Regions from separate parts of the Mammaliicoccus sciuri genome, predicted to be linked through region 2. Evidence: riboswitches for the same ligand, from Rfam matches in the RefSeq annotation. Region 2 holds a riboswitch; each other region holds the start of a gene.
What was found. A riboswitch is a leader RNA that binds a small molecule or an ion and turns the genes downstream of it on or off. The one in region 2 is predicted to bind thiamine pyrophosphate.

Region 1: it holds a riboswitch for thiamine pyrophosphate, as region 2 does, so the genes downstream of both, MUA60_RS10780 (ECF transporter S component) here and MUA60_RS01000 (3-oxoacyl-ACP reductase) in region 2, are expected to answer to the same signal.
Region 3: it holds a riboswitch for thiamine pyrophosphate, as region 2 does, so the genes downstream of both, thiD (bifunctional hydroxymethylpyrimidine kinase/phosphomethylpyrimidine kinase) here and MUA60_RS01000 (3-oxoacyl-ACP reductase) in region 2, are expected to answer to the same signal.
Region 4: it holds a riboswitch for thiamine pyrophosphate, as region 2 does, so the genes downstream of both, tenA (thiaminase II) here and MUA60_RS01000 (3-oxoacyl-ACP reductase) in region 2, are expected to answer to the same signal.

What each region holds. Positions count from the first base shown of each region.
Region 1 is NZ_CP094824.1:2,064,151-2,072,141, forward strand. Features, by position in the region: gene MUA60_RS10765 (class I SAM-dependent rRNA methyltransferase) at 1-1,138, opposite strand, end outside; gene auxA (lipoteichoic acid stability factor AuxA) at 1,486-2,784, opposite strand; gene MUA60_RS10775 (hypothetical protein) at 2,932-3,057, shown strand; TPP riboswitch at 3,129-3,233, shown strand; gene MUA60_RS10780 (ECF transporter S component) at 3,325-3,900, shown strand; gene MUA60_RS10785 (ABC transporter ATP-binding protein) at 3,912-5,315, shown strand; gene MUA60_RS10790 (energy-coupling factor transporter transmembrane component T family protein) at 5,305-6,096, shown strand; gene purD (phosphoribosylamine--glycine ligase) at 6,190-7,443, opposite strand; gene purH (bifunctional phosphoribosylaminoimidazolecarboxamide formyltransferase/IMP cyclohydrolase) at 7,453-7,991, opposite strand, start outside.
Region 2 is NZ_CP094824.1:221,620-229,610, reverse strand. Features, by position in the region: gene MUA60_RS01015 (BglG family transcription antiterminator) at 1-1,341, shown strand, start outside; partial or broken gene MUA60_RS01010 (PTS fructose transporter subunit IIC) at 1,421-2,876, shown strand; partial or broken gene MUA60_RS15485 (PTS sugar transporter subunit IIA) at 2,987-3,382, shown strand; gene MUA60_RS01005 (NAD(P)-binding domain-containing protein) at 3,434-4,582, opposite strand; TPP riboswitch at 4,717-4,818, shown strand; gene MUA60_RS01000 (3-oxoacyl-ACP reductase) at 4,928-5,680, shown strand; partial or broken gene MUA60_RS00995 (LLM class flavin-dependent oxidoreductase) at 5,711-6,181, shown strand; gene MUA60_RS00990 (IS3 family transposase) at 6,211-7,074, opposite strand; gene MUA60_RS00985 (transposase) at 7,083-7,619, opposite strand; partial or broken gene MUA60_RS00980 (LLM class flavin-dependent oxidoreductase) at 7,675-7,991, shown strand, end outside.
Region 3 is NZ_CP094824.1:893,564-901,554, reverse strand. Features, by position in the region: gene yidC (membrane protein insertase YidC) at 1-398, opposite strand, end outside; gene thiE (thiamine phosphate synthase) at 480-1,121, opposite strand; gene thiM (hydroxyethylthiazole kinase) at 1,122-1,913, opposite strand; gene thiD (bifunctional hydroxymethylpyrimidine kinase/phosphomethylpyrimidine kinase) at 1,906-2,718, opposite strand; TPP riboswitch at 2,816-2,914, opposite strand; partial or broken gene MUA60_RS15535 (aggregation-promoting factor C-terminal-like domain-containing protein) at 3,040-3,312, opposite strand; gene MUA60_RS04545 (single-stranded DNA-binding protein) at 4,252-4,821, opposite strand; gene MUA60_RS04540 (YwpF-like family protein) at 5,003-5,440, shown strand; gene MUA60_RS04535 (IS110 family RNA-guided transposase) at 5,587-6,798, opposite strand; gene fabZ (3-hydroxyacyl-ACP dehydratase FabZ) at 7,441-7,878, opposite strand; gene MUA60_RS04525 (DNA-directed RNA polymerase subunit beta) at 7,878-7,991, opposite strand, start outside.
Region 4 is NZ_CP094824.1:337,643-345,633, forward strand. Features, by position in the region: gene MUA60_RS01535 (Mur ligase family protein) at 1-1,383, shown strand, start outside; gene MUA60_RS01540 (hypothetical protein) at 1,457-2,206, shown strand; gene MUA60_RS01545 (transposase) at 2,240-2,776, shown strand; gene MUA60_RS01550 (IS3 family transposase) at 2,785-3,648, shown strand; partial or broken gene MUA60_RS01555 (poly(glycerol-phosphate) alpha-glucosyltransferase) at 3,670-4,566, shown strand; gene MUA60_RS01560 (epoxyqueuosine reductase QueH) at 4,671-5,402, shown strand; TPP riboswitch at 5,463-5,571, shown strand; gene tenA (thiaminase II) at 5,638-6,315, shown strand; gene MUA60_RS01570 (VOC family protein) at 6,359-7,255, opposite strand; gene MUA60_RS01575 (hypothetical protein) at 7,677-7,976, shown strand.

The DNA.
Region 1 (7,991 bases), 1.1 Mb from region 2:
ATTTACTTGGTTTATAGTGTGGATGACTCTTGAAGTCTTTAGGTAATCCCATTACATCAGAAATTGTATAATCAACACCTAATTGATCTAATGTTTGAATTATCATTTTTTTGAATGCTTTTTGTGGGAAAGCACTTGAATTTGTACTTAGCACTAAGTTACCACTCTCGTTCAATAATTCTAATGCACCTTCAATTAATTCAGGATAGTTTTTCTGAACACTAAAAGTCTTTTTCTTATTACGTGCGAAGCTTGGTGGATCAATCACGACAACGTCATAACTTAAACCATGTCTTAAAGCATATTTGAAATAATCAAATACATCCATTATAAATATATGGTTCTGATTAAGATCTATTGTATTTAAACCAAAGTTTGCTTCAGTTAATGGTCTAGCTCTATTAGCTAAATCCACACTTGTAGTTGAACGAGCATTTTCACTTGCTGCAACTGAAAATGCACCCGTATAACTAAATAAATTCAATATATCTTTATCTTGACTATAGTGGTCTCTTAATTTTTTTCTAACGTCTTTTTGATCTAAGAAAATACCTGTCATAGGTCCATCATCAAGATTAATATTATAGAACATATGATTTTCTTCTATGACATATGGAAATTCTGGTGCTTCACCTGCTACGAAGTCTGAAGCAGTTTCCATTCCTTTAAATCTTCTTTTTTCAAAAATTGATTTATAATCGAAGACTTCTTTAATTGCAGGTAATATTCTATCTTTCAATCGATATATACCTACTGAGTACCACTGAACTAATAAATGACCGTCATAATGATCAATTGTCAGTCCACCAATTCCATCGCCTTCTGCATTAAATAATCTATATGCATTGATACCATCTACATTTTCATAATATGCTCTATCATTTTTAGCTTCTTCGAATAACTTTACAAAAAAGTTATGATCAATCTTTTCAGTTGAGTCTAATGATAATACCCAGCCTATACCTTTATTTTGTTCACCATAATATGCAGTTGCAATGAATTTTTTCCCCGCATCAACAAGCGCAACTAATTCTCCTTCATCCATTTTAGGCATATCAAAAACATCGTCTTTTTCTACTAGAGGATATCCTCTTAAATATTTATCTTCTTTTCCTTTTTTGAGCATTAATTGTTTCATTATATATTAGCCATCCTTTCGAAATGTCTCACATATTATAACGTATATTATTCAAAACACCAAAAAACAGAGTATTCCCCTTTAGAATACTCTGTTAACCGAATTTTATTAATCAAAATTTCCCCCAGAAAGTTTTGATCCCCTTATATGTAAACGCTTACTAAAGTTAGTATAAAGGATAAGATTATTCCACGCAATACATTTTTTGAATAAATTCATTAAAATAGTTTACTTATTACATATTTAAACTTTTAATTACAGCAATTGCTCGTGAAAATTATAAAATAAAAAACACTTTATTAAGCGCATAGTGCTCAATAAAGTGTCTAATTATATCGTGTAAGATATTAAAATGATTTTTTCAAGTGAATGATAAATGCTGGTGTTACAAATAATAATAGTAAAAATGAAATTGGTGTGATAAACACGGAAAATTGTGAAGTTTGAATTGCTGAAACAAAGAATGTCGTTGCAATTTCAAAGAATAATGCTGAAATAACAAACAATTTACCAAAATTATTTTTATTCTTATAATTTGTCGTGTAATTGAAGTATGCATATAAGATAATCAATAACATCATAATAAATAATGTTAACCATTCAAAAACATATTGAATTTGAGATAATTTCCATTCACCTGATAAGAATAAACCATTACGGTTATTAAACTCTATAAATGTAAATAAGAATAAAACTACAGTACTTATCCATTCTATATAGCTTTTCTTTAACCATTTCGGTCTTCTCATCCATCTTGGAATATCGTCTTCTTCGATTTTAATAATCTCTATCCATTTTTCATTACGGCGTTTTCTTTTAGCAATTGCCTCTTCAGAATTAAATTTTTCTAAAGTCGCCTGTTTGAAATTCTGTAATTTTTGGTAAAAACCTTCTGCTAAAGTATATATTTTTCTTGTTAAGCGGTTATTTTTAACTCTTGAATATCTTTCTTCATGAAATTGTTCAATGTCTTCATCGCTTACTGGTAAAGATCTTCTTAAATATAAACTAATCCAAACTGACATTTGACTTAGACACCACAACAGAATGAAGAATAAGTTAACACTCATAACGTCTATAGGCTTTACATTTTGAGCATCGATATTATGGTTCATTGCAAATTGTGAAATGAAATAACATAATCCATAAGAAATGATAATCCATAAGTACTGTTTCTTTCGATGCATTGGATTTAGCTCATTTTTATAAACGACATATCCCACATGAATTGCAAATGGAATAATAAATAAGAAAGATGCAAAACTATATACTTGGAACATGGTCATCATAATAACAATCATTAAAATAATTGTCAGTCCGATATAAAATACAGAAATATCATAATCGTAATGCGTCGTTCTTCTTAAAGTACGTCCTACTAATAATACAAACACACCAAATAGCAATACAATTATTGCTGCGATAACTGGAAAGTTACCAATATAATGGTGCAATATTCTTACTAATTCATCAAAAAAAGCTACAAAAAAGTCCCAAATGTTATTGATATGGATATTACTTGAATCCTTGATATTATAGTCTTTAATACGTGGCGCATTAAAAAGTATAAGTAATCCAGTAATCAAAAGAAATATACCTATAATTCGACTAAAATGAACTTCCCAGCTTTTTTTCTTTATAGCCATGTTCTTCACCTCATTGAACATTATAATTGTTTCATTTTCAATTGTCTTTAATTATATTGAAAATCAGTCCCAAGTACTAGCAAGAAGTTTAATACTTATATGTAGTTGGGTATATAATAATATCATACATTTTAAAGGAGTGTTATTATGACTCATAATGATAAGCATAAAGAAGAAGCAGAAAAAGCTAAAAAGAAAGAACAAGAAAATAAGCAAGACAACAACAAAGGTCAGGATGAAACAAAAGAAAATATACAAGACACATTTGAATAAATGAATTTTAGTTTTATGATTTACTATTGACAAATAGATTAATAAGACTTATCGTATGGATAACAAATTAATAAATGCACTAGGGGTGTTTTGAAACTGAGACAGACATGAAAAGGTCTGAACCCTTTGTACCTGATCTAGATGATACTAGCGTAGGAAAGTGTTCGTAAATCATATAATATTCATTTTTAAATGATAACAATATTTTTGTGCGCTTCTATTTAGATATAGGAGTGCACATTTTTTTATTTAAAAGGAGAATATAACATGTCAAAGAAATTAACGTTATCAGATATTTTAGTAACTGTATTAATTGGTGCTTTGTTTGCAATCATTTATAAGTTCTTATGGATACCTTATGAAATTTTAAAACCACTCGGTCTACACTTAGAACAATCTGTATATGGTGTATGGTTTATTGCAGCAATTGTCACTTATTTAATTATTCAAAAGCCTGGTGTTGCAATTCTTGCTGAATTTGCTGCGGGTGCTGGCGAAACGATTGTAATGGGCCAATTCGATATTCCAACATTTGTATACGCATTATTACAAGGTTTAGCTTGTGAAATCACCTTCTTAGCTGTTCGATATCAATCTAGAAAATTATCAGTTGCTGTTATAGCTGGTATGGCTGCAGGTATTATTACGTTACCAATTGATTGGTTCTATAATTACTTAGGTGACGTTGCTTTATGGAATGTTATTTTAATGTTTACGATTAGAATTTTAAGTGGTGCAATCGTTGCTGGTGCATTAGGCTATGCAATTGTAAAAGCACTCGACCAAACTGGTGTTACGAAATTGTTCAGACCAGCATCTAAAAAAGATTATGACTTATTATAGGAGTTATTCAATTGTTATCACTAAAAAATTTAAGACTAAAGTATCCTGATGATGATCGCATTATATTTAAAAATTTAAACATCAATATTAATGATAAAGAAAAAGTACTTTTACTAGGTCCAAGTGGATCTGGTAAAAGTACGTTATTAAATATATTAAGTGGTATTATACCGAGATCGATGGACATACCGATGAAAGTTGATTCAATCAATATCGATTCACTTCCAGGTGTTATTTTTCAAGACCCTGATACGCAGTTTTGTATGCCTGAGATTAAAGAAGAATTAGCATTTGTGCTTGAGAATATGAACATCGAACCTGATAAAATGGACGGATTTATAAAAAATGCCATGAAACAGGTAAATTTAAATGCTGATCCTTCACTTAAAATCAATCGTTTAAGTGGTGGTATGAAACAAAAATTAGCGATTGCTTCTATATTATTACAAGATACAAATACGTTATTTCTTGATGAACCGACAGCAATGCTTGATCATCAATCAACGACACAACTATGGGATTTGATTATGGAACATTGGACAAATCAAACTGTTGTAATCGTAGAACATAAAGTTGATTATATTTGGAATTATGTAGATAGAGTTATTGTAATGAATGAAAATGGTGAAATCACACATGATAGTACACCTCAAGATATATTAGATCATCATACAGACATTTTAAATGAATACGGTGTTTGGCACCCTAACTCGTGGCAATATGCCCCAAAATTATCTGAACAGACTGCTGAGCACAATCCGTTGTTAAATATAGAGCAGTTAGATGTACTGCGTGGCTCCAAAAAACTATTTAGTATAGATAAATTAACGATTTCAAGTGGCGAATGGCTTACAATAACTGGACCAAATGGAACAGGTAAGACAACATTATTAGAAACGATGATGCAGCTCATTAAATATAATGGTAAAATATTTTATAAAAACAAACAGATTAAAAAAGTAAAAGATGCTTCTAAACATATGTATTTCGTATATCAAAATCCAGAATTACAATTCATCGAAACATCTGTATATAACGAAATATTTATCAATTATGCTTATCAAGATAAACAAACAGCTCATGACAAGACCCAAAACATGTTGACGTTATTAAAACTTAATCATGTGAAAGACCAGCATCCTTTCGAATTATCAATAGGACAGAAAAAAAGATTAAGTGTCGCAACTGCATTAAGTACGAATTCTGAAATTATTTTACTTGATGAGCCAACATTCGGTTTAGACAGTCACAATACCTTTGAACTCATCAAATTATTTCATGAACGCGTTCAACATGGTCAAACTATCTTAATGATTACGCACGAAAATGAGATTATTAATCGCTATGCTACTAGAAGATTAACAATCAAAGACGAGCAATTACATGTAAGCGGTGGTGAATCTCATGTTAACTAATTGGAAGAAATACCGTACTTTTATTGATGATGTCAATATTCTAACGAAACTTATATTAGGTGTCATACTATTTTTCTATGCGATATTTATTCATCAATTTGATTTCATGCTTTATTTAACGATTATTATGTTCCTTTATCTAATCTTCATGAGCGGCGTGAGATGGTTGCCACTATTAATCGTCATTGCTATCACTTTATTTTTCGGACTCACTTCTTCCTTATTTATGATTTTCTATGGTGAAGGAAATGAAACAATTTTCAAGTTTGGTATTATTCATATTACTGAAGAAAGCTTTTTGAGAGGTATTCACGTAACCATGCGTACACTTGTCATTTCATTTTACGGCATGGTTATCCCATTTACTTCGCAAATCATTTATGTGTTTTATAGTTTCATGCAACATTTAAAAGTAAAACCTAAAATCGCATATGCTTTCATGGCTTCTATACGCATGATACCGCTTATGTTTAGTTCTTTTATGCAGTTAAGACAAGCTTTAAAAATGCGATATGCAGTTATAGATAAAAGCAATCGTAAAGGCTTAAAATGGATTCACCATTTACTCATTCCAACATTAAGTCAAAGTATAAGAAAATCACATAGGTTAGCTGTTGCGATGGAAGCAAAAGGATTCACAAACGGCAAAAGAACTTTCTATTATAAAGTACCTTTCACTAAAAATGATTTATATTTCATCTTATTGACGATTGCACTCGTTGCTGTCGCATATTTATTAAATGTTTATTTACCTATAACACACATTTCAGATATTCGATAACATTGCGTTATATTTGACCATACCTTTCCCTAAAAGAATGAAATATAGCGCAATGAAAAGGCTGAGACAAACTTTGTTGTCTCAGCCTTTAATTTATGATTTATATGCTTTTAATGCTTTATGTCCAATATCATTTCTATAGAATAGTTGTTCACTTTTAATATATTTGACTTGTTCATATGCATTTTTTTGAGCCGCTTCAATATTGTCACCTGTACCGATAACAATCATGACACGTCCACCATTATTTTCATACTTGCCTTCTGAATTTTTCTTCAAAGCACTCACAAAATATTGATCTACATGTTCTAAACCTTCAACTGAATATCCTTTATCATAACTACCTGGATATCCTTTAGATGCTAATACGACACCAACAACACTTTCATCTTTCCATTTTAATGTTATTGGCTCTTTATGATACACCTTGTTTAATATTTCAATAAAATCAGAATCTAATTTAGTCAATAATACTTGTGCCTCTGGATCACCGAATCTTGCATTAAATTCAATTACTTTTGGTCCTTCTTTTGTTAAAATTGCGCCAATATAAATCAAACCAAAATAGTTAATGCCTTCACTCACTAACGCATCCGCAATAGGTTGTGCGATTTTTTGATTCGTTTCTTCCAATACATCGTCCGTAATATGAGGTACTGGACAGTATGCACCCATTCCACCAGTATTTGGGCCTTTATCACCATCGAATGCACGTTTATGATCTTGGGCGATACAATCAAATGGAACTGCATATGATTGATTCACAAATGTCATAACTGAATATTCTTCTCCATCAAGAAACTCTTCGAATACGACTTTTTCATGAGGTGTTTGATATAAAGTTTCTACGCCTTCTCGTGCTTCTTCTCGCGTTAAAGCAACGATTACACCTTTTCCAGCTGCAAGTCCATCTTTTTTAAGTACGATAGGTATTTTACACTGCTCAACATAATTGATTGCTTCTTCTTTTGTTGTGATTGTCTTATATTCTGCAGTTGGTATATAATACTTTTTCATAATTTTTTTCGCAAATTCTTTAGAACCTTCTAATTGTGCTGCTTCTTTATTTGGTCCGAAGACTTTAGCATTTGTTTCCTCTAATGCATCTGTTAATCCATCTATTAAAGGTTGTTCCGGTCCTATTATTACCCATTCAATATTGTTTTGTTCTACAAAAGATTTTATAGCTAAATGGTCATTTTCTTGAACATCCGATACAATTGTCGCAACTTCTTCCATTGCATCATTACCCGGAATGACAAAGACTTCATTTACTAATTTAGACGATTGACATTTTTGAGCTAACGCATGTTCTCTTCCACCTGATCCTATAACAAGTACTTTCATATTGACCTCCTAATGTTTAAAGTGTCTCATACCAGTAAATACCATACTGATGCCATATTTATTTGCCATATCTATTGAATCTTGGTCTTTAATAGATCCACCCGGTTGGATAATTGTTTTAATACCTGCTTTAGCAGCTGTTTCTACAGTGTCACCCATTGGGAAAAATCCATCAGAAGCTAAGGCTACATTTTCATTCATTTCGATTGCACGATCAATTGCTATTTTTGCAGAACCAACTCTATTCATTTGTCCAGCACCTACACCAACAGTTTGGTGATCGTTCGCTAGTACAATGGCATTACTTTTAACTGAGCGGACAACTTTCCATCCTAGTTCTAAAGCTTTCCATTGTGCTTCAGTTGGTTCAACATCTGTAACGACTTTCATTTCTTCGCGCGTTAATGTTGCATTATCTTTATCTTGAACTAAGTACCCACCTGAAACTGATACAAATTCTTGTTCATCTTGCGTTTCTGTCATATCAATTTCTAATAATCTAATATTCTTCTTCGCTGTTAATACTTCTAACGCATCTTCGTCATAAC
Region 2 (7,991 bases):
GAAATTCCAAAAGTGCATAGCGAATTAATGATGCATATTATGGAACAACATTTAGAGCATCACCATATACAAACTTCAAAAGTACATATTAAACAGTTGCTCGTACACCTGATCATTATTTTCAAAAGAATCCACGATACAACTGAACAATGGGATATTAATCAAGAGGCATTGGCCATTTCCCGGGCAATTATAGAAGATATTAATAGACAACTTAAATACACTTTAAGCGATGAAACAGCGAAGTTATTTTCATTTTTTATTAGCTATTATTTTGATAAATATGATCTTGGCTTTAAACAAATATTTATTCAAAGTTATATTGAACGCTTAATTTATCAAATGAATGCCAAAGTTGGTATTGATTTTATGCAAGATGCTGTACTTCGTGAAAATGTTTATTCACATTTTAGCAGAACATATTTGCGTATCGTTAAGAACGTTTATATTAACAATCCGCTTACAGAGGATATTAAACAGCAATACCCATTTGTGTTCAACGCTTTATATGAAACGGTTCATTTACTGGAAGAAGATGCACAACTCAATTTAAGTGAAGATGAGATAGCCTTTCTAGCATTACATTTTCAATCATCGATAGATCGTAATGTACAAGATCAATTTAATGTTGTCATTACTTGTTATTATGGACTGGGCATTTCTAGCTTGTTAGAAGCAAAAATTCAAAAGTTAAACCATAAAATAAATATTACGGATACGATTAAACTTGAAGCCGTTTCAACTTACCCATTCTCTAATACGGATATACTCGTTACAACACACGAAATTGATATGAAACATATACCAAGTAACGTGCAAGTTGTTCAAGTATCGCCTTTATTTTCAGAAGAAGATGCTCATAAATTTCAAACCATTTTAAATCAAAAGCAAAACCCTGTTTTAAACAACGACGCATTATTGCCTATCGACTTTCTATCGGTACCAATCGAAACAGACATACATTCTACTGTTGATATATTCCAACATGTGGAACTTTTGCTTAATCAACAACATGCCATATCAAGTGGGTATATTGAAAGTGCACTAGAAAGGGAGAAGTTCTCATCAACTTATATTGGAAATGGCATTGCTATTCCACATGGCGACCCTACTAAAGTCTTTAAGTCACATGTATTAATGTTTAGACTCCGCCAAGATATAGCATGGAAGCAACATAAAGTTCATTTAGTGTTCTTCTTATCTATTGCAGACAAAGATAAACAAGTAATGAAAAAAATCATACACAGTATTGCTGCATTAACAGAACAAGATGTTAAACATTTACTAAAATTAGATGATGAACCATTCAAACAATATATTATCGATCGTTTTAAAGAATAATTGCCACTACTAACGGCAATTATTCTTTTTTATGTTTTAGTGAATGCGTTTACAATTGAATTAAGAAGGAGCTGACGTTATGAAAATATTAGCAATTACATCTTGTCCAAACGGGATTGCACATACTTATATGGCTCAAGAAAAATTAGAACAAGCCGCAAAAGAAATGGGCATAGATATTAAAGTAGAAACACAAGGTGGTGTCGGTGCAGAAAATGTTCTGACATCAAAAGAAATTAGAGAAGCGGATGGTATTATTATCGCTGCTGACAGACAAGTCGATTTATCAAGATTTGACGGGAAACGATTAATTAACGAAAGTGTTAGAGAAGGTATTCACAACCCTAAATTATTAATTCAACGCATCATCGATCAAGATGCACATATTCATCATGAAAAAGGTGGCTATAAACAAACGCATGATGACGAAGATCAAAAAAGTGGTCTACAAATGGTCTATCAACATTTAATGAATGGTGTTTCATTCATGGTGCCATTTATCGTAGTTGGTGGTTTATTAATGGCCATTGCTTTAACTTTAGGTGGGCATACAACACCTGAAGGTCTTAAAATTCCTGATGATTCATTCTGGAAATCTATTGAAAATATCGGTAGTTTAGCATTTAGTTTTATGGTTCCAATTCTAGCTGGTTACATTGCAGTTAGTATTGCTGATAAACCAGGTTTAGTACCAGGTATGATTGGCGGCGCAATTGCTGCTGATGGTAGCTTTTACGGAAGTGAAGCTGGTGCAGGATTCTTAGGTGGTATTGTCGCTGGTTTCTTAGCAGGTTATATTGCTAAATGGATTAAAAACATTAAAATTCCTAAAGCGATGGCACCGATTATGCCAATTATCATTATTCCTATTATTTCTTCAATTATTGTAGGACTTATTTTCATATTTGTTATCGGCGCACCGATTGCGAGTATTTTTGAAGGTTTAACAACATGGTTAAAAGGTATGCAAGGTACAAATAGTATTATCTTAGCGCTTATTATCGGAGCTATGATTGCATTCGATATGGGTGGTCCAGTAAACAAAGTTGCTTTCTTATTCGGATCAGCTTTAATTGCTGAAGGAAACTATGCCGTTATGGGTATGGTTGCAGTAGCTGTATGTACACCACCTATTGGTTTAGGTCTTGCTACTTTTATCAATAGACGTAAATTTAATAAAGGTGAAATTGAAATGGGTAAAGCATCATTTACAATGGGCTTATTCGGTATTACTGAAGGTGCTATTCCATTCGCCGCACAAGACCCATTACGTATTATTCCTGCAAATATGATTGGTGCAATGGTTGCAGCAGCCATCGCAGCAATAGGTAGCGTTGGCGATAGAGTTGCACATGGTGGTCCAATTGTAGCTGTCCTTGGTGGTATCGATAAAATACTATGGTTCTTTATAGCTGTCATCATCGGAAGTACTGTTACAATGCTTGTTACACTTTTATTAAAGAAAAAAGAAGCAACCGTTGCAACACCTGAAATGGAATCATCTAATAGCGGTATCACAACATCATTTATGGGATCAGATGAAGATGATAACGATCAAAAAGAAACATCCACTTCAAATGATGAAACTCAGACAGAATCAGAACAAGTCTTTTACGAAAAAGTCATCACAATAGAAGATGCTGAAATGTCTCGAGATGACGCAATCGATAAACTGATTCACAATTTAAAACATCACAACTTTATAGACGATGAACAAGTGTTAAAAGAAGCTGTATTGAAACGCGAATCAGAATCAACAACAGCAATCGGCATGAATGTAGCCATCCCGCATGCTAAATCAAATGTTGTCAAACAGCCTGTCGTAGCTGTACTGAATAACAAACACGGTGTGGAATGGGAAAGCTTAGATGAAACACAACCTAAGATCATCTTCTTAATTACTGTACCAAATGATAGTAGCGACACACACTTGAAGTTATTACAAAGACTGTCACGTACGCTTATGGACGATGATACAAGAGAAAAATTAATCAACGCTGAAAGCACAGAATCTATTTATAACATTTTGAAGGAAATTTAATTTTAAAAGCCTGGAACGCATATGTTCCAGGCTTTTCTATATCTGATAAGTCTAACTGCATTGCTCTATTTCATGATACTTTTCACCTATCTTGCGTGCCGCTTCTCTGCCACCCATAATATTTCTAGCAAAAGGTCCTAATTCTAAATCAGCTAATCCACCTGATACGAATAAATTCGGCAGCCATTCTAAATGTTTACTAATTTCAGGATACCCACATTTATTGAGTGGTGCTTCATATTCATGAATTAAACGATTTAATATTGGTTGTGTTAATAAAGTATTATCAAATCCTGTTGCCAATAATATATGGTCATAATCTATATGTTTCCCATCTACTGTTATGATTTGATGATTGTTAATATGATCTAATTCATTGAGATGTATTGTTAGTCTTCCTTTTTTCACATATTTCTTTAATCTAATGAATAATTCTTGTGGCATCGAACCTTTATGACGTTCTTTTAAGACAATATCCATCTTCTCTTCTGGATCTATCACTTTTGTAAAGCTTGCCATATTTTTAGGTCCTAACCACCCTGGATCAGCATCAAAATCATGAATTTCTAGCGGCTTATTCGTCCATAAATGCACATGCTTTTCATCGTCATGATAAATTAATTTTAATGCTAAATGTGCAGCTGATATCCCGCTTCCTACAACATGAGAACTTTCTTTAAATTGAATATTTGCATCTTCAAAAATATGTTGTACATCTGGTGCATGCTCATACATTTTTGGAATCTTTGGCTTATGGTTACAACCAGATGCGATGATGACATTCTCTGTATATATCATCTCCCCTGATTCCAATACGACACACCAATTATCTCGATCTTTCTTTATATCTATTGCAGTATATTTAACATGACATTCATGTAATCGGTAATATTCAACTTGTTCTGCTGTATGGTCCATAAACATATCTCTTTTCGGTCTCTTATACTTACCATAAATGCCACCTGCATAATCCATTTTCTTAAAATATTGTTTTAAATGAAAAGGATTTGGGTGAACATGGTGTACGATTGGAGACCTTAAATAAGGCATACTAATATTCTTTGTTCGATGGTCAAATTGATGACAGAACACATCGTGCGGGTCAATAATTGTTAAATCTTTATTTTTTAATCCTTTAACTTTTAATTCTAATGCTATCGTTATCGCGTGGATGCCACCACCTACTATCGTCCACTTCATCATATCACCTTTAATCCTTTTAAATCGTAATCAGTACGTTTTATATCATAACCGATTTTACCTATCGTTTGCAACTGAACATTTATACAAACTTGACATCGATTATTAAAAACTATACATTGATAGTAATTAAATAGATGCACTAGGGGTGTTTTTTTAACTGAGATGAGTATGAACTCGAACCCTTTGAACCTGAACTAGATCGTACTAGCGTAGGAAAGTGTTTGTGAAATGAATTTATAGAGATGACTATGCCCTTTTTATAAATATCTTTGTTTTTACACAACTTTCTTACGAGAAGGTTGTGTATTTTTTTATTTAAAATTCTATATGGGAGTGTTACATATGACAAAAACAATTTTAGTAACAGGTAGTAGTAGAGGATTAGGCGCAACAATCGCACGTACATTAGCATCTGAAGGACATCAAGTCATCATTAATTATCATAATAGTAAAGCATTAGCAGAACAGTTAGTTGCTGAAATCGGAACAGAACAAGCGATTGCTATTCAAGCGGATGTGACGAATCGCGCTGAAGTTGATCAGTTAATTGATGAAGGCACGAAACATTTTGGAAAAATTGATGTCGTCGTCAACAATGCTTTAGTTAACTTTAAATTTGACCCAGTAAAACAAAAAGCATTCGTCGATCTTGCATGGGAAGACTATCAACAACAAATTGATGGCACATTAAAAGCAGCATTTAATATCGTGCAAAGTGTTGCACCACAATTCATTGAAAGAAAACAAGGTGCTGTCATTAGCACCGGTACGAACTTATTCCAAAATCCTGTCGTACCTTATCACGAATATACAACTGCGAAAGCTGGCTTAATTGGTTTCACGCGTAATATCGCTGCTGAATTAGGTCAATACGGCATTACAGCCAATGTCGTTTCTGGTGGCCTACTCAAAACAACCGATGCCAGCTCTGTAACAACACCTGAAGTATTTGACTTAATTGCTCAATCAACACCTCTTAAAAAAGTCACTTCACCACAAGATGTCGCAAATATGGTGAGCTTCCTTGCTTCTGATAAAGCAAATGGTATAACTGGTCAAAATTATACTGTAGATGGCGGCTTAACAATGAACTAGAATTCCAAAAGAGAGATAAGGAGAATAGAAATGCGTAATTTAAGAAGTGATCAACTCAATATTGGTGTCTTATTATATGGATGTGGCCATCATCAAGCAGCATGGCTTATGGAAGACTCCTCTATCGAACAAATTGGTGATATCTCTTATTATCAATCATTAGCACAACTATCAGAAAGAGGTTTATTAGATGCCGTGTTCTTTGCAGATAATCAGTCATTCCCTGCAAAGTCAGATAGTGAATTACCAGCATTCTGGTTAGATCCAATTGTGAACTTGACTGCTATATCACAAGTTACACAACATATTGGTTTAGTTTCAACAATTTCAAGTTCATTTTCAAACCCTTATACTGCGGCTAGGCAAATTTTAACGCTCGATCATGCGACGAATGGTCGTGTTGGTTGGAACTTAGTAACATCTATGACAGATATAGAAGCTCAAAATCATAGTATGAAAACTTTACCTCAGCATGATGATAGATATCATAAAGCTCAAGAATGTACTGAACCCAAAAATCTAAACCTTAATTAGTATATTATTTCAAAGGTTTGTCTCCTGTAATTTTTGGGAGATAAGCCTTTTAATTTTGATTTGATTCTTTCGTTATTATAAAAATCGATATATCGATGAATAGCTTGTTCAAGGTCCTGAAAATCTTTAAATTCTTGGCCATAATACATTTCTTGTTTAAGTAACCCAAAAAAGTTTTCCATAACTGAATTATCTAGACAATTACCTTTTCTAGACATACTCTGAAATATTTTATGGTCTTTTAATAATCTAGTGTATTGTGAATATTGATAATGCCAGCCTTGATCTGAATGAATCGTTAAACGATGATCTAGGTTTGGACGACGCTTTATCATTTCTTTTAATGGATTGATGACTATATCTAATGTAGGACGACTTGAGATTTTAAAGCTGATAATCTCTGAACTATATAAGTCCATAAAAGGTGATAAATATAATTTCTGACCATTCATTAATTTGAACTCTGTAATATCTGTTACGACTTTTTGAAATGGGAGACTTGTTTTAAATCTACGATTTAATATATTTTGAGCTACTTTACCAACTTTACCTTTAAAGGAACGATACTTACGACCTCTATGTGTGAACTTTGTACAAGTTAGATTATGTTCTTTCATAATTCTTAGTACTTTTTTATGATTTACGATAAGACCTCTATTTCTTAGTGCTTGTGTAACACGACGATAACCATAGGTATGGTTTGATTCTTCACATATTTCTTTTATTACTTGAATCAATGTTTCATCTTTATCAGCTTTACTAAATTTATTTATCCAATAATAGTATACAGATTTAGCTATTTGAGCGACTTTAAATAAGATACTTAATCGTATATTATATGTTTCATTTAGTTCCTTAATGACCTTTACTATTTCTGATTTTTGCTTCCGTAAATGTCGGTCAAGGCTTGTAACTTTTTTTGATAAGCTATACCTGCCTTTAACGTCTCATTTTCATTTCTAAGTCTTTCAAGTTCTTCACGTTCATTTTCATTTAAAGGTAAATTTTTATTATCTGATTTAGATCGTTTTTTAGTCATAGTGTGAGATCGTCCCTTTTGTTTATTATCTATATCAAGACGACACTTTTCATCAAATTGATGTTGCCAATTGGCAATGATAATAGGATTAATAATTCTAAAGTGATTCGCAGTATCTTGATAAGACAACATATTTTCTTGTCTAAATTTTAAAACAGATAATTTAAATTCGCTAGTATAAACAGTATTTCTACTTTTTATTTCTAAACCTTCTTCTCCAAACTCTTTATATTGATTGACCCAAATCCGAAGGACAGACCAACTTGAAATACCATATTTTAAAGCAATTGTTCTATAACTTTGATGTCCTTCTAAATATTCTTTTACAAGTTTTAGTTTGAATTTAAATTCATATTTTTTCCTCATTAGAATGCACCCCAATATTTTGATTTGTTTAGTTCAAATATTTGGGTTCACATCAGAATTTGCTGAGTTGATGGACAAACTATTTACATCTTGGCATAAAGAAGACTTTGTTCATGACCGTCATAACAATAAAGTGATTAATCATGAGCATGTGCATGCTTTTCATCATTCTGGCGATTATTTCCAAGTAAATGGACCGTTATCGACACCAAGTAGCCCACAAGGCAAACCTGTCGCTATGCAAGCTGGTGCATCCAAACAAGGTATTGCATTAGCCGTCAAACATGCAGATGCGGTTTATTCAGTTTCATGGAATTTGAAACAAGCGAAAGCTTATAGAAATAAATTAAATACGGCTATCAGCGCAAGTGA
Region 3 (7,991 bases), 670 kb from region 2:
CCCATGTTCATAGGATTAATACCATGTTTTTTGTATAATGCCATCATTTCTTGATTGGCTGCCATTTTTTCTTCTTGAGTACGAGCACGTTTAACTTTTTCTTGAATTGCTTCCATTTCAGGTTTAGCAAGTTTCATTTTTTCACGCATTAACTTTTGATTCTTGTACGTCTTCATCATAAATGGGAATAACGCAAAACGAACAATTAATGTTATAACAATAATAGCTAGACCATAATCGTGATTCAAATTTGTACCAAGCCAATGAATAACACTATCCATCGGTTTTACGAATGTATTATAAAAGAATCCATCCCTATTCTCAGGTTTAGAATAATCACAACCAGCTAGCACAACCATTACACCAAATAATAATGGCCATAAAGCTTTTTTCTTCATTTTTCCACCTCTATTGATATACTCACATAAAACTCATTCTATCATAGAATAGCGACAACATAAATCAATATATTAATTTTATCAAATATTTTTATACTGTTTATGAAAGCCCTTCACAGTTTGTTCAATATTTTGACTTTTCGCTATAGCAGAAATAACACTTACACCATTTGCGCCAGCTTTAATAAGCGGTTGTACATCAACTTCAGTAATGCCACCGATTGCAACGATAGGAATATTTTGATTGATTTTTCTCATGTTCTCAATCATTTGATATCCACCTTCTTCTCCTGCATCAGCTTTAGAATTTGTAGAATGTATAGGTCCGGTTCCAATATAATCCACTTCGGATATATCAGATTGATCATATTCCATTTTATTTGCAACACTCAAGCCAATGATTTTGTCTTTAAACTTATCTTTAAAATCAGATACGTTTCGGTCATCTTGTCCAACATGAATACCATCAGCATTTAATTTAATTGTTAAATCTACATCATCATTAACGATAAATGGAACTTGATATTGCTTGCAAAGCTCAAATAAAGATTGCGCAAGGGCTTCTTTTTCTGCCCCTTTTTTACTCGTCTTACCTTTTTCACGAAACTGAAACATCGTGATGCCTGCCTTTAAAGCTTCTTCAACAACTCTTATAAGATTACCATCAGTAATGTCTTGACTGCCTGCTATAAAATATACTTTTAACGTTTTTGGATCAAACATTTAGTTCACTTCTTTCACAATCTTTTTCTCTTTAACAATTTCTTCTGTTATAACATTCAGTTGATCTATAAACGAAATTTGGAATGTACCAGGTAAATGTGCTCCAGGTTGTTGATATGCCAACTCACTTGCAATATTATATGTTGATAATGCTTCTTCTAATACGTCTATTGTGATGTTTTTTTCATGAGATAAGAATGCAGCAATTACCCCACCTAATAAACAACCTCCACCAGTTACTTTCGTTAACATCTCACTACCATTGTGCAATTCAATGATTTTATTATGACATGCAATGACATCGACTTTACCAGTTATGATAATCGGTAGCTTTAATTGTTGATGTGCTTTTTTCGCAATTTTAACAGCATCAAGCGTATCATCACTATCTGTACCTTTCATAATCGTATCTTCTTCTATAAGCGCTAATATTTCTGATGCATTGCCTCTTATAACATCAACTACTTCATCATTTAATAATGTCGTACAAAAAGTCTTTCTTAATTGTGATGCACCAACAGCAACTGGATCTAGAACTACTGGAACATCACTTTGATGCATAATTTCAGCATATTGCTTCATATCATAAGCTTTATCAGTCGTAATCGTGCCTATGTTAAGAAGAAAAGCACCTGCTGCTTTTGAGAATTCTTCTGCTTCTTCAGGTTCTTCACTCATTGCTGGACTCGCACCTAATGAAATTAAACCATTAGCTGTAAAGTTTTTAACAACATCATTTGTATAACATACGATTAATAGACTATTTTCTCTAATATTTGTTAATTTACTCATAATCTAATCCCTCTATCTTTTGATATGCAAAGTGGTTTACTGGACCTCTACCTTTGCCTATTTCAGGTGTATATTGAATAGCTAAAGTAATAAATCTTTTAGCTACTTCTACCGCTTCTTCAATTGTATGACCTTTAGCTAATTCTGCTGTTATCACTGCACTAAATGTACAACCTGTTCCATGTGTATGTTTCGTATTAAATCTTTCACTTTTCCGACTTTTCACACCATTTTCAGTAAATAAATAGTCGATTGCATCACCTTCCAGATGCCCACCTTTTATAACGACACCTTTAGATCCAATTTCATTTAAGAAAAATGCACCAGCTTTTTTAATTTCTTCTTCAGTTTGAATTTTAAATCCAGTAATATCTTCTGCTTCTGGAATATTTGGTGTAACAACTGTAGCTAATGGTAATAATATTTCTTTAAGTTTCCCTTTCCCTTCATCACCCATTAGCGCATCACCACTTTTAGCAACCATGACTGGGTCAATTACATACGGCTTACCAGATTGTTCAATAAATGGTTTAATCGATTGCATCATTTCTTCTGATGCAATCATACCTGTTTTGATAGCATGTGGTACTTCGTCATCAAAGACACTTTTTAATTGGTTTTCAATAACTTCAACAGGTAAATGGTAAACATCTTGTACACCTAGACTGTTTTGAGAAACGATACTAGTAGCAACTGCCATTCCATAAACGCCTGACGCATGAAATGACTTCAAATCTGCCATAATACCCGCTCCACCACTTGGGTCCGTTCCAGCAATCGTTAATGCTATATTCGGTTTTTTCATTGTAATCCACCTCAAATTTATATTTATAATCCTTTTATCTATAACTTCATAAAAAATGACCTCTTTCATAAGAAAGAGGTCAATTAATAGTTGTAAAAACGTTCATCGACCACTTTCCTACGTTGGCATTATCCAAATCAGGTGTTAAGGGACTGAATTAAATCATCTCAGCCAATTGGCGCCCCTAGCAGTCACTCATATATTCAGTTTATTTAAGATTATCAAATAGACGTATTGTGGTCAAATTAAAAAATCGCCTAGGATATTTCCTAGGCGATTGGATAAATTAATTTATAGCCACTTTAGATTAAAGTGTGTGGCTTACCACCATCCGTTAGCTTGACGGAAAGCAATAGCAGCTGATTCTGAACCGTAACGGCTTTTAGCGTAGTTTAACATACCTTTAGTTTGTGTAGCTACTGAACCAGTACCCCAAGATTCTTTAGTTTGGCCAAGACCACGGTATCCAGCTGGGTTAACTGCATTTGGATTACCACTTGATTCTGGTAATACAATTGCATTCCACATAGCTTCTGAACCACCAGCAGCTAAGAATTGAGCTTTAGTAGATCCACCAGTGCTAGCTGTTGAAGTTTGAGTAGTTCTAACTTTTTGAGCTGGCGCTTGGTATGATTGTTGAGCTGGTGCTTTATATGTTTGTTGTGCTGGCGCTTGGTAAGATTGAACAGGCGCTTGGTAGCTTTGTTGTTGAGCTGGAGCTGCAACTTGTTCTTGAGTTTGTTGAACTGGCGCTTGTTGTGCTACAGGCGCTTTGGCTGGCTCAGCTGATTGAGCTGGTGCTTGTAATGATAAAGTTTGTCCAACAATGATTAGATCTGAAGATAAGTTGTTCCATGCTTTTAATTGAGATACAGTTACATCGTATTTAGCTGCGATTTCACCTAAAGTATCTCCTGCTACTACAGTGTATTCTGTAGTTGATTCTGAACTTTTCTCGTTAACCTTGATTACTTGGTTAGGGAAGATTAAGTTAGATTTTAAACCATTTTCTGCTTTAATAGCACTTACTGAAGTACCGTATTGTTGTGAAATACTACCTAAAGTATCACCAGATTTTACTGTATGTGTTGCTGCATCGGCTGTAGCTGTTACCCCTGTAGTAACTGCAACTGCCGCAGTTGAAACTGCTAATAATTTTTTCATGATTGAATGTTTCCTCCTGTAAGGTTTTCACTTTTTATATGATTTTTACTGTTTAAACTATACCACTAATTTTTATGTCATAGGTTACAGCTATATGAAAAAATTAGAGCTAATATTACAGTTAGATTACGTTGATTTTCAGACAATATTCTGAATATTAATGATTAAAATAGCTAAACAAAGGGATTTATAAAGATTGAACAAAATTAATTATCAGACAATTTGTCATATTCATGTAATTTTTTAAACAATTACTTTTAATTATGTATACTTGCTGCCCTACAGCAAGACAGCAAGTCTCGGAATTTAGAATCAAGAATATTTATTTTCGGAAGTATTTCTATAAACAGTTTTTATTGAAGTTTAATGCTACGAGGTTGTTACTTTTGATGCATCAGCATCAGGAGTTTGTTGTTCAGTTTCTTTAATAACGTCAACGACATTATGATATTCGCTATATAACTTTTCATCTAAGTTATTTTCACCATTTTCTTTAGCTAATGCTTCAGCTCGTAATTTTTCTTTTGCTACTTTAGATGAAAGGTCACTAGCATAACTTTCAGCACTTTCACTAATTAATTCACTCATTTCCTCTTTCGTTTGAGGGATCGTTGATTTACTTGATGCAGGCATATTTAAGAATTTAATCGTTTCACATATAATTTCTGTTATATAGTGTTTCTTATCATCTTTAACATATGCTCTTGATTGAATTTGCCCCGTTAATGCAACAAGCTGTCCCTTCTTAGTATATTCATGAATATTATGTGCAAGTTTACCAAATGCTTTACATACAATAAAATCAACAGCAATCGTGCCATCTTTAGTCTTATATCCGCGTTCAACAGCTAAACAAAATGTAGAAATGATAATTTCGCCTTTCTTATAATATGCAGGGTCCTTAGTTAAACGTCCAACTAATACAGATTTATTTAACATATTCTCACCTCCTTATACTTATAATATAATGAGTCAATTTTTTTCAGTCAAAGTCCGATAAATCATAAAATAAACACTTATTCTTCACTTTATTTTATGATTATTGTTATTTCATCCAAAAGTGCTTTATAATAGATAATAAAGTTAAACATTCGTAGATTTAACGATAAGGGGGATGTTTATGAAAACATTTAAAGCCGTACGCTTTCAAATTGTAGATGATGAACAGATTACAGAATATGAATTATTAGATGGTATCATTATAAATAAAGAAAATAGTGGTACAGGATGGCTACTAGAGATTTTAATTTCAGATATCCATTATGAACAAATGAAAGAATATCACGATAACCAAACCTTACTTGATACACGTGTCGTAATAACTAGACCTTCAAACGACCCAGCATTATTTGATGCAACCATCAAATACATAGAACAACTAGACGATAAAATATCCGTCGTATTTGAATGTCATATCTATACATTACGACAAGTATATGCAGAACGATTATTAGAGCAGCTCATAGATGAAGGCTTATCAGGAGATGAGCTTAAAACATCATTTAATAGATTGATGCAATCTAAACCAAAATTAAAAGACGAAAAAAGCAATATATAAAGAAAAAACTAGGACAGCTAACGGTCCTAGTTTTTTCCTACGATTTGTCAACTACTACGTAGTAAAAAATATTTAAAATTGGCATCACTAAATAAGCCTTTATTATTTAATAATTTTTTCAATATGTTATGATTTAGATGAATATATTATCCGTGTGGAGACAAGTGATAATCATATTCTTTATTATTTATTACGAGATAATGAATGGTTTTAAGTAGTTTGTTAATGCAAGCTACTGATGCAGTCTTGTGGCCTTTGCCATTAGGCTGCTTTTTTAATTTGTAATAATAGTCGATAATATGATTTTTAAATAACCTTTGACCCAACAGAAAATTTTTAATGATTAAGTAAAATAATGATCTAGCATGTTTGTTTCCACGTTTGTTTATTTTATCTTTAAAATGCGTTTTACCAGACTGATATCTTTTTATATCAATACCTACATATGCATTCAATTGCTTATGAGAATCAAAGGATTTGATATCACCTAATTCGCCAATAATCATTATGGCAGTTAAATCACCAATGCCAAGAATAGATTTAATTATTTTAAATTCTTCAAATTCTTCAGCTAACATTAATAATCTTTGTTTTATAGAAGCATGCCGTTTCATTAGGCTTAATAAATCTTCAATCACATAAACTAATTTATCTGTTAAAAATGAATCTTTAGAAACAGAAGGATAACTGACCATAGAGAACTCTACGAGTTTATTTGCATATTGTGCTTTCTTTTTCTCTGATAGATTTTTTTCTGTACAACTATTAATTATCTTTTTTAGTTCTTCTATATCATTAGAATCAACAAAGTCCGGATGTGGGAACTTACTAGCTACTTGTAAAGCCAATTTTGAATATCTGTCCTTAAATAGGTTTTGTAATTCTGGAAAAGTCATATCTAGTAACTGAATCAATTGGTTTTTTAAGTAATTTTGTTGATTGTTAATTTCTTCATAGTATCTTGTCAGCTCTCTAATTTTTACATACTTTTCTTCCAATAAATTTCTAGAAGGTTTTTTGTTTATATTTTTAGCTAAAACAGCAAGTTTATGTGCATCAGATTTATCTGTTTTCCAGTTTCTTAAAGAATTAGTTAGTAATTTTGCCTCTAGAGGGTTAATTACACAAAACGAAATCTTATTAACGGTACAAAATTTCTCCAATACTTTTGAATATATACCAGTAGCTTCAAACAAGAAATATACTCCTGAGAAATTCTTTATATATTTCTTTAGTGAATCAAAACCATTATTATCATGGGTAATTTCAAATTCTTTAACAAATTCATTGTTTGAATAATGTGCAATAAAACTCTTTCCTTTTCCAACATCTATTCCAAAATATTCGATAAAAACCACTCCTAATCTTCTAATTTAAGAAGTTTTAACTTCACTGAACCTTACTTAGTTCATTTTCCTGTACACGATCTCAGTGGACCCAACATACTAAAATCGAATTCATAAGGAGAGTGAAGTTCTCCAGTTTTTATTACGGATTCTTTGACCCTAAAATCTATTCGGAGTACTTCTCTCTTCTACTATTTCATATTCTTAAAATAACTACCAACGGTAAGATAAAGAATATAAAAAAGTAGCGAAGCTCATCTACCGTCGTAGATTACTTCGCTACTAATCTTAGTATGTTTTATTAGATATATATTTGGGTGTTTAACGATCATTATTCTGAATTCTGGTAATTAGAACGCTGTAACTTCCATTATTCCGAATTGTGGTAGTTAGAACGCTGTAACTTCCATTATTCTGAATTCTGGTAGTTAGAACGCTGTAACTTCCATTATTCTGAATTCTGGTAGTTAGAACGCTGTAACTTCCATTATTCTGAATTGTGGTAGTTAGAACGCTGTAACTTCCATTATTCTGAATTCTGGTAGTTAGAACGTGCTAACTTAGAGACATTTCTCGGAATTCTGTCCCTAAGAAAATCAAATCATATTCAAGCAGAAAAAAAGAGAAAACAGGCGACTGTTTTCTCTTTTCTATTTATTGATCTACAATAGCAAAGCTAATTTCACAACTACATGCAACTTCTCCATCTACTGTTGCTTTTGCTGTTCCTTTTCCTATTGGACCTTTTATTTTGTTTATTTCTACTTCAAGTCTTAGAGTGTCACCTGGTGTAACTTGTTTTTTGAATCGACATTTATCAATTCCTGCAAACATTGCTAGTTTTCCTTGGTTTTCTTCTAAGCGTAACATTGCAACTGCACCTGTTTGTGCTAATGCTTCTACGATTAATACGCCTGGCATTACTGCATAATCAGGAAAATGTCCTTGGAAAAATGGTTCGTTACCTGCTACTTGTTTAATACCTACACAACGTTTTCCGTCTTCTAATTCTACTATTCTATCTAATAATAAAAATGGGTAACGGTGAGGTATAATTTTTTTAATTTCGTTAAAGTCATAAATAGTTTCCATTATGAGCTCCTTCCAGTTAAATCAAAGATGTGTTGCCAAGTTTCGGGATTAAACACCCCAAATGGATTATGAAGTATACCGTATCCAATCATAGTTCCAACAATAAATAATAA
Region 4 (7,991 bases), 120 kb from region 2:
TTTAAAAGTAGAATTTTTTATGGTTTGAAAGATTCAGGTATAGCAATCATTAATCAAGGTACAATGCATTCAGATATTTTAATAGAAAATGCACAGAAAGCAACAGATAATATCATGACTTATGATCTGGAGCAGAAAAAAGGTACTATAGAAATTTTAGAATACTCAATTAAGAAAGGTTACGCAGATATTAATTTAAAAGTTAAAGAAGAGAACATTAATTTTGAATTATCATCTTTAAGTATAGGAATGATTGAAAATTCATTAGCTGTGGTCCTGTGCCTAATGAATTTAAAAGTAGATTTAGCAAGTTGTTTAAACCATTTAAAGGAATTTAAATCATTCAAAAGAGTACTCGAAATAAAAGAAGTAGAATCGCGAAATAATACCATTACTTTGATTGATGATACACATAATGCGTCTTTACCAGCAATGATTAATGCAATTGAAGCATTTAACAGTCAATGTAAGTATTTCTCAGGTAATAAAATTATAGCTATTGGTAAAATAAGTGACTTAGGTGCTCAATCAAAAGAAATTCATAAAAAGTTAATTACATATATCGAAGAGTCAAAAGCAGATTATGTATTATGTTTAGACGATGAAACGAGAGTAATTGTAAATAATACAAAGAATAAAAATATAACATGGTATAACGATCCTGATTTATTGTTGAAAGATTTATTATACATGGCTAACAAAGATTCATTGATTTTACTAAAATCATCAGTTACTGATACTCAGTTTCCTAAAATTGCTCAAAAGTTACCTATAGAACTTAAAAAATTTAATGCAGATTTGTCAGAGAATGATTATCCTACAGGTAAAAAGTTCAATCAATACGCATATCTAAAAATTTCAAATGAAACTGATCAAATAATTGAAACATACAATGCTGAAAATTCTTCAACAATAAGTGGAATTGCGCCAGTACTTTATTACATTTATGCAAAAGGTAAAAATATTGAGAATAAAAATGTACAATTAAAAAAATGGCCAACTAATAAAGGGCGTTACATAGAAGGTGCTTCATTTTCAGTGAATGATGTTATTAATGCGATGTCGGATTCTCCTCATCCTTCACTCATTTATCAATTATCAGATTTATTATTTGATAAAGAAAAGGATAGATTAAAGGTTATAAATGAGTTTGTTCATAATTATAAATTGTCAAAATCTGCAGTCGTTAATTTAACAGGTAGGTATAGAAAAAAAGAAAGACAATGCTTCACTATTTATGATTTATACAACTTATATATTAAACATAAAAATATTTTATTAAGTAACAATCATAAATTTGTTTTCGGAGATCAATACAAACATGGAATTATTAATAAAGGTGATTATACGTTAATTTATACTTCAGATACCAATGATAAATAATATGAAAATATTTAAAGGTTATTGAATAGAATTGCTATAATAGTATAAAAGCACAAATAATGGGGGATTAACTATGAATTTAAGTAAAGATATAGATAGAATTCTTGAGATGCATAAAACATATCCTAAACATGATGTTAGCTTTGTAAGTACAGGCAATCAGTACCAAAAGGCAATCGTAAGAGTTTTTAAGAATCCAAATAATATTAAAAGAAATATTTTAAAGTTAGCGCAAGAATTTCGAAAGAAAACTGGAAAGAGTGCTAATTGGGTAAAGCTTGATTTTGTTATAGAAGAAGAAGCGATAGATTTTGACTTATTAAAAGACAATTTAATTAATACAAGAAGAAACTATGTTGATTATGGAATAGCATTAGATGACAAATGGGAATATGCTTTTTTATCTGATGAAATTAATGCTAATGCTTTTGTTAGACCTTCAAAAGATAAAAAATCATTCATTTTATCTGAAAACAATATTAATAATTATTTGAAAAAGTATAAAGGTATTAAAGTACGTTATAGTCATCAACAATACGAAGGTGAACGTGTACGTAAATTTTATACAAAAGGTTATATTATAGAGGATAATGATGTGTTTGCTCTTGATGAGCGAGGTTATACAAAAGGTCTAAGAGAAATAGACAACTTAAGTAATGAAATCGATATGATGATTGAACATAGTACACATTATTTAAGTAACGAAATTGGAGAAGATGGCAAGTACCATTACGGGTATTTTCCACATTTCGATAAAAATATAGCATTTTACAATAACTTAAGACATTCATCATCAACATATGATGTGAACCCAAATATTTGAACTAAACAAATCAAAATATTGGGGTGCATTCTAATGAGGAAAAAATATGAATTTAAATTCAAACTAAAACTTGTAAAAGAATATTTAGAAGGACATCAAAGTTATAGAACAATTGCTTTAAAATATGGTATTTCAAGTTGGTCTGTCCTTCGGATTTGGGTCAATCAATATAAAGAGTTTGGAGAAGAAGGTTTAGAAATAAAAAGTAGAAATACTGTTTATACTAGCGAATTTAAATTATCTGTTTTAAAATTTAGACAAGAAAATATGTTGTCTTATCAAGATACTGCGAATCACTTTAGAATTATTAATCCTATTATCATTGCCAATTGGCAACATCAATTTGATGAAAAGTGTCGTCTTGATATAGATAATAAACAAAAGGGACGATCTCACACTATGACTAAAAAACGATCTGAATCAGATAATAAAAATTTACCTTTAAATGAAAATGAACGTGAAGAACTTGAAAGACTTAGAAATGAAAATGAGACGTTAAAGGCAGGTATAGCTTATCAAAAAAAGTTACAAGCCTTGACCGACATTTACGGAAGCAAAAATCAGAAATAGTAAAGGTCATTAAGGAACTAAATGAAACATATAATATACGATTAAGTATCTTATTTAAAGTCGCTCAAATAGCTAAATCTGTATACTATTATTGGATAAATAAATTTAGTAAAGCTGATAAAGATGAAACATTGATTCAAGTAATAAAAGAAATATGTGAAGAATCAAACCATACCTATGGTTATCGTCGTGTTACACAAGCACTAAGAAATAGAGGTCTTATCGTAAATCATAAAAAAGTACTAAGAATTATGAAAGAACATAATCTAACTTGTACAAAGTTCACACATAGAGGTCGTAAGTATCGTTCCTTTAAAGGTAAAGTTGGTAAAGTAGCTCAAAATATATTAAATCGTAGATTTAAAACAAGTCTCCCATTTCAAAAAGTCGTAACAGATATTACAGAGTTCAAATTAATGAATGGTCAGAAATTATATTTATCACCTTTTATGGACTTATATAGTTCAGAGATTATCAGCTTTAAAATCTCAAGTCGTCCTACATTAGATATAGTCATCAATCCATTAAAAGAAATGATAAAGCGTCGTCCAAACCTAGATCATCGTTTAACGATTCATTCAGATCAAGGCTGGCATTATCAACATTCACAATACACTAGATTATTAAAAGACCATAAAATATTTCAGAGTATGTCTAGAAAAGGTAATTGTCTAGATAATTCAGTTATGGAAAACTTTTTTGGGTTACTTAAACAAGAAATGTATTATGGCCAAGAATTTAAAGATTTTCAGGACCTTGAACAAGCTATTCATCGATATATCGATTTTTATAATAACGAAAGAATCAAATCAAAATTAAAAGGCTTATCTCCCAAAAATTACAGGAGACAAACCTTTGAAATAATATACTAATTAAGGTTTAGATTTTTGGGTTCAGTACAATATGCTTTAATAGAAGGCTTAACATATTTAAATGAAGATATCACAATTGCAGAAAAAGCTATAGATTATTTAATCAATCATTATTTATATGAAACTGATGGCTTAGGTCATATATTTGACGATACTAAAAATGTAAATGAAATTAAATTAGGTCAGAATGCAGCGTTTATATTCGCAATTTGTGAATATTTAAAACATAATCCAAATAAAAAAGAATATCTTGAAGCTGCATAAAAAGTGGCACGTGGTATTGAAACAATGATAGGCGAAGATGCTAAAACAGTACATGTTATTAACTACCCTGAATTAACTGTAAAGGAACAATATAGAATTATATATTACGACGGAGAAGCGGCATTAGCTTTATTAAGGTTATACCAAATAGATCATAATGAAAAATGGTTAAATATCGTTAAAAATTTATTTGAACGTTTTATTCAAAAAGATTATTGGAAGTACCACGATCATTGGTTAGGTTATTGTACAAATGAACTTGTACAAATCGATCCACAAGAAAAATATTTTAAATTCGGTATACAGAATGTGTCTAGCTATTTAGATTATATGTACCAAAGAGAAACCACTTTCCCAACATTTTTAGAAATGTTAATGGCTACATATCACTTAGTTGAATATGCTAAAGAATCAGGTTATGAATCTTTAGTTGAACAGCATCTAGATGAAAAGAAATTTATAGATACCATTCATAAACGTGCAAATTATCAAAGAACAGGATTTTTCTATCCAGAAGTTGCGATGTATTTTAAGAATCCTTCGAGGATACTTCATTCATTCTTTATTAAACACCATGGCTATAGAGTAAGAATTGATGACATTGAACATTACTTATCTGGATATGTACAATATCAGAAAGTTTTTAAAGGATAAATATCACAACACTATCTCTAATCATCATATTGATATCACATTTTGAATGTTATAAAATATTGTAAAAATGACAATTTTTGTATAAAGGAATGGTTAGGGATATGGTGATTTCAGCTGATGGTATTATTGCTAAGATGAAAAATCAAAAGATTAACTATGATAAGGTTATGCGTAAAATGATTTCTGAATGGGAACGTTCCGAAACAAGACCTTCTATTTTAATTCATAGTTGTTGTGCGCCTTGTAGTACTTATACGTTAGAGTTATTAACACAATATGCGGATGTTGCGATTTATTTTGCGAATCCAAATATTCATCCGAAAAGTGAATATGAGCGTAGGGCGAAAGTTCAAGAAACGTTTGTTGAACAGTTTAACGAGCGTACAAATTCTAATGTTAAATATATTGAAGCAGCCTATGAACCACATAAATTTATGAAAATGGTTAAAAGCAAGGATTTAGCTGATGAAAATGAAGGTGGGCTAAGATGTACGGCTTGTTTCGAAATGCGTTTAGAACTCGTGGCAGAAGCGGCAGCTAATCTTGGATATGATTATTTCGCGAGTGCTTTAACGTTGTCACCTAAGAAAAATGCACAATTGATTAACGAACTTGGTATGGATGTTCAAGATTTATATCATGTTTATTATTTACCGAGTGATTTTAAGAAGAATAAGGGGTATGAAAGATCGATTAAAATGTGCAATGAGTATGAAATTTTTAGACAATGCTATTGTGGTTGTGTGTTTGCAGCTATGAAACAAGGTATAGATTTTAAAGAAGTGAATAAACAGGCTAAAGCTTATTTAGAATCATGTAATAAAAGTTGCATGTAATTTTATTTGCAATCCTAAGGTAAAACAGATATGTTGTAAGAGTATATAAGTTAAATAATTTTAAACCACTGGAAGTGCCTTTATAAAGGCTGAGATTAAAGTGATACCTTTAAAATTCCTTGAACCTGATCCAGCTTATACTGGCGTAGGAAAGTGGCGTATTGATTTTAAGGTACTCATGACGCTATTTTCTTAATGAAAATAGCGTTTTTTTAATTATAAGGAGGATTTATAAATGAAATTTACAGATAGAGTATTCAATAGAGTTGAACCGATTTGGCAATCTTATATGGAACATCCTTTTATTATAGGATTAGGTGATGGCACGTTAGATCAAGAAAAATTTAAACATTGGTTGAAACAAGATTATATATATTTAATAGAATATGCGAGACTATTTTCAATCGGTGCAGCTAAATCAACAGACTTAAAAATGATGGCGACTTATGCTGATTTAGCGAATGGCACATTAAATACTGAAATGTCATTACATCGAGGCTATGCTAAGCAATTTGGTATATCAGAAGCGGAATTAGAAGAGACAGAACCAGCTCAAACGACTGTTGGTTATACGAGTTATATGTTGAATATGGCACAACAAGGTGGTATAGAGAATGTTATTGCGGCTATTTTGACATGTACTTGGAGTTATAATTATATAGGTTTAAAATTAGCTAAAATTAAAGGAGCATCGGACCATCCTTTATATGGAGAATGGATCAATATGTATGCTTCAGATGAATTTAGTCAGTACAAAGAAGATTGTATTCAGTTGATGGATCAAGTTGCAGAAGGTAAGACAGAAGCGGAATTACAACGCTTGGAAGACATTATTGTTAAAACAAGCTACTATGAATATATGTTCTGGGATATGGCTGAACATTTAGAAACATGGCCAGTACCGGTTAAATAAAAAAAGGACAGAAGCATGCACGACGCTTCTGTCTTTTTTAATACTATAATTTGCCTTCGTAGGCTTTTATTAAAGTTTCTACATCGAATTTCTTCATTTTAAGGAATGCTTTTGTAACGTTACTCATTTGTTCTGGTGTGCCTTCTTCTGCCATTTGATCCATGATTTTTGGGACAATTTGCCAAGAGACACCGAATTGATCTTTAACCCATCCGCATTGTTCGGCTTCTGGTACAGCAGATAATTTATCCCAATAATAATCAATTTCTTGTTGGTCTTCTAAAAATAGCATTAATGAAATACCTTCATTTAAGTTGAATTCATGTTTATGTTCACTATCAAGAGCGACAAAATATTGATCTTCTAATTTAAATTCTGCGTGTGCAAGTGTATCTGGCTTATCTGGCTCCATGCCTTCTGGGGAATAAAATTTACTTATATCACCACTATTTTTAAATACGCTTGTATAGTAGTTTATCGCTTCTTCAGCTCTACCAACATTATCATTAATGAACATAAATGATGGTCTAATACGATTATCAAATGGTTGATCGGTGATGAGCAGTTGCCATGAAACGCCAAACTGATCTTCCAACCAGCCGTATTTTTCACTAAAGTCATAAGCACCAAGTTCCATCATAATTTTCCCGTTATGTGCGAGTGCAGTCCAAACTTTGTCGATTAATGCTGCTTCAGATTGATTGAAAAGTACTGTAAATGATATGGAAGGATTTTTTGTGAAATAAGGACCAGCATTGATTGCCATAAATTTATAACCAAAAATATTAAAAGTGAGTTGTTTTGCATCTCCGGATTGTGAATCTGTAAACGTTACATCTGAAATGATTTCTGATTCTGGAAAAGTTTGCATATAATAATCGACGGCTTCTTGAGCTTCGTTATCGAACCATAAATGCGGAACAATTCTTTGATTATTCATTTCTTCATCTCCTCAATCCTTTTTACTTATTATACACATCGTTATAAATATAAACATTTAGTTCATTTGTAAATATAAAAATAATTTTAGACAATAGGACTTTAGGACTACCTAAATATCATTTAGTAATTTACTTAAAAGTGCTATCATGGTAATTATAAATAAAAACTAGGAGTGTGACTATGAAGCTAACAAGAAAAGGTAAAGTAACAATTATTATTGCAGCTATCACCTTATAAGCTCGTTAGTGTTCCGTGTGATATGGCAGTAAATATTCCTGGATATAGTAGTCATGATAAAGTCGCACATGCATATGCATACGGTGGATCTAAAACAGCAAATTTTCAAAACGTATAAAATTAATTTAAAAAGCTAACATATGAATGTTTCAATATACTTAATATGAAATGGGGTTATTTTAGTGACTTTAATTAATGAAGTGAAGATTGAACAAAATATGAATCACCTTATTCAAAATCACGGTATTCAACTATTAAATTATATGAGTGATTGTGAAAGAGAAGAAAAAGCATTACTTTCAGCGTTTGAGAAAGTGGATAGTCATATTATTAAAGCATCTCTAGAATTGTTGAAGCAAAATAATCTTATCAGTGTTAGAACTGAAGAGATTATGCCGCCCAACATCTATTATCATCTTACGAAAGATGGCGAGTTGATTTTGCAGATGATTTATAAGTTTGAATCATTAAACTTTGATTAGGGTATATGAAAATAA